DNA from 2 places in the Oceanisphaera sediminis genome. Region 2 is predicted to be linked to the other one. Evidence: predicted binding sites of a transcription regulator. Region 2 holds the regulator's gene; the other holds the start of a gene.

Region 1 (4,394 bases), on a different contig from region 2:
AGCTGTCCTCGGGGAAAAAGAGTTCAAAGGTCACCGGCCAGCCCATATCGCTGCGGTGTTGAATGCGGCCGCCGTGGGCATCCATGATGCGGCGCACGATAGACAGTCCCAGGCCACTGCCGCCGCTGCGCTTGCCGACGAAGGGACGAAACAGGTGATTAAGCATGTCTTCGGGAACCGCCGGGCCGTTGTTGTGCACCCGGACTATGCCGGGCTGGTCACCGGCCTCGATGCGGATCACGCCATTCGGCTGATTGCGCACGAAGGCCAGGGCATTGTCGATCAGGTTGACCAGCACCTGTTGCAGTCGATAGGCATCGGCATTCAGGCGAACGTCGTCGGACAGGACGCACTCGAAGCGGGTGTGCTGCCAGTCGAACTGGGGGCGCAGGCTGTTCAGCATGGCCAGCAGCGGCACCGACTGACGCTGCACGCCGATGTTGCCGGAGTAGGCGAGCATGTCCGAGATCAATCGATCGGCGCGCTTGAGCTGGGTCTGGATCATGGCCTTGCGTTCGGCTTCCAGCCCGGCGGAGGCCATGGAGATAATATTGAGCGGGTTGCGCAGCTCGTGCGCCATGGCCGCCGACAAGCCGCCCAGCTCCACCAGATGCTGTTCCGACAGTCGCTTGCGCTCGGCTTCTGCCAGTTGCAGCGATCGCTCCAGCAGGCTGCAGCGGGTGGTCAGCAGCGAGGCGAACACTTCGGCCGCCAGCCGCAGTCCGGGCGTGACGTCCTCAAAGCCCTGCAGCCGCGATTGCCAGCCCGGATTCTGGTGGCGACAGATAATGCAGGGACCTTCAACGACAGGGGGCCGCTGTTCATTCGGTAACAGCCGTACCTGCACCGGCTGCCCCATCTGACGGGCCAGCAACTGCTCGGCCTCCGCGCTCAGCCCGGCCCAGTGACTGGGCTCTGCCAGGCGATTGAGCCAGGTATCCAGCAGTTGCTCGTCAAGCCGGCTGCCGGGATAAATCAGCCGCTCTACCAGTTTGCTGACCGGTTGATACAGTGCCAGCGCCAGCATCAGCAACAGCATGGAATAGAGCCACAGCTGCCATTCGGGCACATTGGCCAGCGCCTGCATGCCGAACGGACCGGCCATGGAGCTGAGCAGGGCAATCAGGCCCATCACCAGTGCCGTCATCAGTATCCACAGCAGGGCGCGGTTGGCCCAGGCGTTCACTTCCAGCATCTGGTAGCGCACCACGCCATACACCAGCAAGACCACATAGGTGGGCAGCAGCAGCATGGGCCAGGGATACCAGTAGAGGCCGAGCGAGGGGAAGATAAAGCTGGTGGCAAGCCAAAGCCCCCAGGCGCCGGCGGCAAACATGGCGGCGATGGAGCGGCGGCGGTTACCGCGATGGATACGCCAGCCCCACAACAGCAGGGCGTGCGCCAGTATTCCGATGGCGATGGTATAAATGATGTTGAACCAGCCGGCCCCGCTGAACACGAAGTAATGGCTGAAGGGGCCGAACGAAATGATGTCGCCGCCGCCCAGCGCCAGGCTGATGCCGAGCACCAGCAAGGCCGCCACATAGAAGAGGCCACGCCGGCGGGCCAGATTATCCAGCCAGGGTCGTCGGCCCAGCCCCTGATTGACGAAGCCGATGGCGAAGTCGAGGAAGAAGGTGGGCATCAGCGGGTTGGCCAGGATCAGCATCTTGCCCAGCCGTTCCCAGCCATAAAACACCGCGACATGACCGCTGCACCACAGCGCCATCATGACGCCGAAACCGGCCAGCGCCTTCATGCTGCGTTGGCGGCGCGCGCGCCAGAACAGCCAGGCCGACACCAGCAGGGCACAGCCGCCGGTGAGCAACATCATCAATTCAAAAGCCAGATCCAACGCCATGCAGGGTTCCCGTCATGTAAACATCGTTGACACTTTAACGGGGAAAGACTGTAAACCTGGTTGTCAGTCGGGGCAAGTATTCATCGTTTTTTTGATCCAGGCCAAGGCGGGTGCAGGTTTTCTTATTTGTGGCATGTATCGTGCTTTATCTAGCGACAGCAGGTTCACCCTCGGGTAAACCAATCGGATGGAGTCCACCCTGGAGAAACGTTTTATGAACATGACTACTTTGGTACTGGAATTTTCTGCCATTTTTATCGTTCTACTTTTGGCTACCCTGCCGGCGGTAATAAACCGCTTTCAATCTCGTTAAGGGAACAAGATGGAACTTGATGCTGCCATACTGTCGCGGATCCAATTCGCTTTTACCGTCAGTTTTCACATTATCTTTCCGGCCATCACCATCGGTCTGGCAACTGCCATCGCCATCTGGGAAGGCTTGTGGCTGAAAACCCGTAATCCGGTCTACTTTCAACTGGCCAAATTCTGGATCAAGCCCTTCGCCATTACCTTCGGCATGGGCGTGGTCAGCGGCATAGTGCTGTCGTACGAATTCGGCACCAACTTTTCTCGTTTCTCCGAACTGGTCGGCCCGGTACTGGGGCCCCTGCTGGCCTACGAGGTGCTGACCGCCTTCTTTCTGGAAGCCGGTTTTCTCGGAGTCATGCTGTTCGGCTGGCAGCGGGTCGGGGAAAAACTGCACTACTTTGCTACCTGCGTGGTGGCGCTGGGTACCTGGATTTCGTCGTTCTGGATTATCGCCGCCAATTCCTGGATGCAGACCCCGGCAGGTTATGAAATCGTGGACGGTCGCTTCGAGGTGGCCAGCTGGATGGAGGTGATCTTCAATCCCTCCATGCCCTATCGTCTGGCACACATGCTGCTGGCGGCCATGCTGAGCGCCACCTTCGTCATCGGTGGCGTCAGTGCCTGGTATCTGCGCAAAAACCGGGATCTCGCCTTTGCCCGCAAGGGGCTGTCGATGGCGTTGTGGGCGGCACTGGTGCTGGCGCCGCTGCAGGCGGTGGTGGGTGATTTTCACGGCCTCAACGTGAAAGAGCATCAGCCAGTCAAGGTGGCGGCGATGGAAGGTATCTGGCCCGAGACGGAAGCCGGTGCCCCGCTGCTGTTGTTTGCGGTGCCCGACATGGAAAATGAGACCAACCATTTTGAAATCAGGATCCCCAAGCTGGCCTCGCTGATCCTGACCCACGAGCCGGATGGCGAGCTGCAGGGGCTGAAATCGGTGCCCGCCGACGAAAGGCCTTATGTGCCGCTGGTGTTCTATTCCTTTCGCGTCATGGTGGGGCTGGGGGTGCTGATGATCGGCGCCGCCCTGTGGGGCTTGTGGTTGCGTCGCCGGGGTGGTCGTTTCGAGAGCAAACCCTTTCTGCTGCTGATGACGCTGCTGATCCCGTCGGGCGTTATCTCTACCCTGGCCGGCTGGTATGTGGCGGAAGTGGGCCGTCAGCCCTGGCTGGTGCACGGCCTGGTACGCACCATGGAAGTGGTGACGCCACTGCCGGCCGAGCGGGTGCTGTTCTCGCTGACGCTGTTTGTGCTGACCTACAGTCTGCTGCTGTGTGTCTATCTCTACTTCATGGCCAAGCTGATCCGCAAGGGGCCGCCGGACATGACGCGGCTTGAACAGCACATGATTGGTGTCAATGCGCCCGGCTTTGCCCTGGCTTGGGTGAAGAAACTGCAACGTGACGTGGTGGAGAATTAACATGGATCTGGCGCTGTTTTATTATTTATTGCTGGGCTTTGCGGTACTGATGTACGTGGTGCTGGACGGGTTCGACCTCGGCCTCGGCATCCTCTACCCCTGGTTCAGGAGCGAAGGCGAGCGCGATCATATGATGCGCTCCATCTCTCACGTGTGGGACGGCAACGAAACCTGGTTGGTGTTTGGCGGTGTGGTGCTGTTTGCGGCCTTTCCCGCCGCTTACTCGGGCATTCTGGCCACCATGTATACGCCGATCATCATCATGCTGATCGGGCTTATCTTTCGTGGCGTGGCGTTCGAGTACCGTTTCAAGTCGCATCGCTCCAAGCCCTGGTGGGACAAGTCCTTCTTTCTCGGCTCTACCGTCGCCACCTTTTGCCAGGGGGCTATTCTCGGCGCCGTGGTACAAGGTGTGGAGGCGGGTCAGCAGGGCGCACTGGACTGGCTGACGCCCTTCAGCGTGTTCACCGGTTTTGCGCTGATGGTGGCCTATGCGCTGCTGGCCTGCTGCTATCTGGTGATGAAAAGCCGGGGACCTATCATGGCGCGCTCTGCTCATTTGGGGCGCAAGCTGGTGCTGACCATCATGGCGATTCTGGTGATCGTCAGCCTGTGGACCCTGTACGCCAACACCGAGGTAAGGGCGCGCTGGCTGGATGGCATCAACTTCCTGCTGTTGCTGCCGCTGCCGTTGCTCAGCGCTTTGCTCGGCTGGTTACTGTATCGGGATCTGGATGGCGAACCGCACGAGACCCGGCCTTTCTGGCTGGCGGTCGGACTGTTCGTGCTCGGCTTTGCCGGTCT
Region 2 (4,394 bases):
CGGCCACCTACTATCAGGTGCTCGACAGCGGCCAGCCGGTCAAGGCCGAGGCCCGGGAAATCCACTACGATATGAAGGCACGCACCATCACCCTGCTGAAGGAAGCGAAGCTCACGCAAAACGACAATATCGTGACCGGCTACCGAATCCGCTACCATATCGACAAGGAGCAGATGGAAGCCGAAAGCCAGGGCGGAAAAGACCGCGTCACCACCATTTTTCTGCCCGAACAACTGCAGGACATAAATAAAAAAGAGACGCAGAACTGATCATGGCAACACTGAAAGCCCGCGGGCTGCAGAAAAGTTACAAGGGCCGCCAGGTGGTGGCCGATGTCAGCCTGACCGTCAACACCGGTCAGATCGTCGGCCTGCTCGGTCCCAACGGCGCCGGCAAGACCACCTCCTTCTACATGATAGTGGGCCTGGTACAGCGCGATGCCGGCAGCATCACCATCGACGAACAGGACATCAGCCATGAGCCCATGCATGTGCGAGCCCGGGCCGGTATCGGTTACCTGCCCCAGGAAGCGTCCATTTTTCGGCGCCTGAGCGTGGCCGACAACCTGATGGCGGTGCTCGAAACCCGCCAGGATCTGGATGCCGCCGGCCGCGACGAAAAAATGGAGCAGTTGCTGGAAGAGTTCAATATCACTCATATCCGCGACAGCGCCGGCATGAGCCTGTCCGGTGGCGAGCGCCGCCGGGTGGAAATAGCCCGGGCGCTGGCGGCCGATCCGCGTTTCATTCTGCTGGATGAGCCCTTCGCCGGGGTCGATCCCATCTCGGTGATCGATATCAAGAAAATCATCCTGCACCTGCGTGATCGCGGCCTGGGCGTGCTGATTACCGACCATAACGTGCGTGAGACCCTCGATGTCTGCGAACGGGCCTACATTGTCAGCCACGGTCATCGTATCGCCGCCGGCACACCGACCGAAATACTCGCGAACGAGCAGGTCAAGAAAGTCTATCTTGGTGAACAATTCAGCCTCTGAGCTGGCCCGCTGAAGACCCATGCGGTTGACATAGAAGGACTTTTCTACAATGAAGCCAACTCTTCAGTTACGTCTGGGGCAGCAACTGACCATGACCCCCCAGCTGCAACAGGCCATTCGCCTGCTGCAGCTGTCGAGCCTGGAGCTGCAGCAGGAAATTCAGCTGGCCCTGGAAAACAATCCCCTGCTGGAGCAGGAAGAGCCGGACAGCATAGAAGTGGCCGACGGTGGCAGCGACGAGCAAATGGCTGCCGATACCTCCATGGAGCAAAGCCAGCTGTCCGACGAACTGCCGATGGACACTCATTGGGATGATATCTATACCGCCTCCTCCGGCAGCAGTGGTAACGGCGGCCTGCCCGAAGGAATGGAAGATACCGTCTATCAGGGAGAAACCACCGAAACGCTGCAGGATTACCTGCTGTGGCAGATGCAGCTGACCCCCTTTAGTGAAACCGATCAGGCCATCGCCCTGGCCATTATCGACGCCATCGATGACGCCGGTTATCTGACCCAGGATCTGGAAGATATCCTCGCCGCCGTCTCCGGTGGCGACCAGGAAATCGAGGCAGACGAGGTGGAAGCGGTGTTGAAGCGCATTCAGCACTTCGACCCTGTCGGCGTCGCCGCCCGCAGCGTGCAGGAATGCCTGCGCATTCAACTCGAGCACTTTCCCGCCGACACTCCCTGGCTGAACGAGGCCCGTCTGGTGCTTGAGCAACACATGGATCTGCTCGGCAACCGGGACTATCGCACCCTGCAACGTAAAACCAGGCTGAAGGAAGAAGAACTCAGGGATGTGCTGGCCCTGATCCAGCAGCTGGAGCCCAGGCCCGGCAACAGCGTGATTCAGAGCAGTTCCGAGTACGTGATCCCGGATGTGGTGGTGACCAAACGCCAGGACGTCTGGGTTGCCGAACTCAATCATGACGCCATGCCCAAGGTACGGCTGAATCAGACCTACGCCGCCATGGCGCGCCAGCCCAGAAACAGTGAAGACGGCCAGTTTATTCGTAACCATTTGCAGGATGCCAAATGGTTTATCAAGAGCCTGGAAAGCCGAAATGAGACCTTGCTCAAGGTTGCCAATTGTATTGTTGAACAACAACAGGCATTCTTTGAGTACGGGCCCGAGGCCATGAAGCCGATGGTGCTGAATGATGTGGCCGAAGCGGTGGAAATGCACGAATCCACCATCTCCCGAGTGACCACGCAGAAATTCATGCATACCCCCAGAGGGGTGTTCGAGCTGAAGTATTTTTTCTCCAGCCATGTGGGTACCGACAGTGGCGGAGAATGTTCGTCGACGGCAATTCGCGCCCTGATCAGGAAACTGGTCGGTGCGGAAAACCCGGCCAAGCCACTGAGCGACAGTAAAATTGCCCAGTTGCTGGCCGAACAGGGGATACAGGTGGCCAGGCGGACCATCGCCAAGTACCGGGAGTCGCTGGCCATCCCCCCTTCCAATCAGCGTAAGCGCCTGATGTAAAGGCAGATCTAGAAGGAAGACGATATGCAAATAAATCTGACTGGACACCATGTAGAAGTCACCGATTCCCTGCGTGACTATGTGAACAGCAAGTTTGCCCGACTGGAGCGTCACTTCGACAACATCACCAATGTACACGTCGTCCTCACCCTGGAAAAATTGCAGCAGGTGGCCGAAGCCAAAATGCATCTCAGCGGCGGTGAAATTTTTGCCAACGCCCAACATGACGACATGTACGCCGCCATCGATGGCTTGATCGACAAGCTCGATCGCCAGATCATCAAACACAAAGAGAAGCTCAAGCAAAAATAACCATGGAAGTCGCCGACATACTGAGCAGGGACTGCACCCGCAGTGCAGTCCCCTGCACGAGCAAAAAACGAGCTCTCGAAATCATCAGCGAGCTGGCCGCCCTGCATCTCGATATCAGCAGCCAGCAGCTGTTCGACTGCCTGCTGGCCCGGGAAAAAATGGGCAGCACCGGCATCGGCAACGGTATTGCCATTCCCCATGGCCGTATCAGCAATGACAACCAGGCGACGGCGGTGCTACTCACCTTTGCCGAGCCGGTGGAGTTTGATGCCATTGACAATCAGCCCGTAGGCCTGGTATTCGCCCTGCTGGTACCGGAACAAGAATGTAAGCAGCATCTCAAGACGCTGTCATTGATTGCCGAAAAGCTCAGCAACAAACAGGTCTGCAAGCAGTTGCGCCAGGCCGGCAGCGATGACGAGCTCTATCACATCATGGTGTCTTCCTGAGGAGAACAATATGCAGCTGGTGATCGTCAGTGGTCGTTCGGGCTCGGGTAAAACCGTGGCCCTGCGTGTGCTCGAGGATCTGGGTTATTACTGTGTCGACAACCTGCCCGTCGAGCTGCTGCCCGAGCTGGTACAGATGCGTCGGCGCGAACCCGGTGAGGTGGCGGTCAGCATCGATGTACGCAACCTGCCCGACAGTGCCGACAAACTGGAAGCCTGTCTGGCCGACATCGGCGCCATGGAAGGGGTCAGCCTGTCCAGTATTTTTATCGACGCGGACAATGCCGCCCTGATCCGTCGCTTCGGCGACACTCGCCGGCTGCACCCCTTGTCTCGTCACAGCCTGACCCTGGACGAAGCCATCCGTCAGGAAACCCACCTGCTGGCGCCTCTGTCTTCCACCGCCGATCTGCGTATCGACACTTCCGATCTCAGTATTCACGATCTGAGCGAAATTATCCGCGCCCGTATTCTCGGCAAGAAGGAACGGGAACTGAACTGGGTATTCGAGTCTTTCGGCTACAAATACGGTATTTCTCAGGATGCGGATTTCGTGTTCGATGCCCGCTTTCTGCCCAACCCCCACTGGATAGCCGAGTTGCGCCCTTTCAGCGGCCAGGACGAGCCGGTCGCCAGCTACCTGAGCAGCCAGCCCGAGGTCACCAAATACCTGTGGCAGATTGAAAACCTGCTGGTCACCTGGATGCCGCACCTGGAACGCAACAACCGCAGTTACGTGACCGTCGCCATCGGTTGTACCGGTGGCAAGCACAGATCCGTGTATATCGTCGAGCAGCTCGCACAGATATTCCGGCAAATGGGCAAAAGCGTACAACTGCGCCACCGGACCCTGGAAAAGCAACATGACTAGAATCGAGCGGGATCTGCAAATCGTCAACAAGCTCGGGCTCCATGCCCGAGCCGCCATTCAGCTGGTACAGTTAACCCAGCAATTCGATGCCACCGTGACCGTTTGCAACCAGGAAAAACAGGCCCCGGCCAACAGCGTCATGGGCTTGCTGATGCTGGAAACCGCCCAAGGGCACGCCATTCGCGTCGTTGCCGAAGGGCCGGATGCAGAAGCAGCCATGAACGCCGTCTCCCGCCTGGTCGCCGACCGCTTCAACGAATCAGAATAATTCCCCTA

What was found. The regulator sigma-54, encoded in region 2, starts transcription at its own class of promoters, with help from an activator protein. The targets are predictions, from matches to a motif close to TGGCACNGTTTTNGCTT.
Region 1: the regulator sigma-54 is predicted to act here: its motif matches at 1,991-2,007, upstream of ABD827_RS15745 (cytochrome ubiquinol oxidase subunit I).

What each region holds. Positions count from the first base shown of each region.
Region 1 covers NZ_BAABDS010000043.1:67,435-71,828, reverse strand. The annotation lists gene ABD827_RS15750 (sensor histidine kinase) at 1-1,861, opposite strand, end outside; gene ABD827_RS15745 (cytochrome ubiquinol oxidase subunit I) at 2,184-3,590, shown strand; gene ABD827_RS15740 (cytochrome d ubiquinol oxidase subunit II) at 3,592-4,394, shown strand, end outside.
Region 2 covers NZ_BAABDS010000038.1:47,967-52,360, reverse strand. The annotation lists gene lptA (lipopolysaccharide transport periplasmic protein LptA) at 1-269, shown strand, start outside; gene lptB (LPS export ABC transporter ATP-binding protein) at 272-997, shown strand; gene ABD827_RS12695 (RNA polymerase factor sigma-54) at 1,047-2,486, shown strand; gene hpf (ribosome hibernation promoting factor) at 2,511-2,798, shown strand; gene ptsN (PTS IIA-like nitrogen regulatory protein PtsN) at 2,801-3,247, shown strand; gene rapZ (RNase adapter RapZ) at 3,258-4,118, shown strand; gene ABD827_RS12675 (HPr family phosphocarrier protein) at 4,111-4,386, shown strand.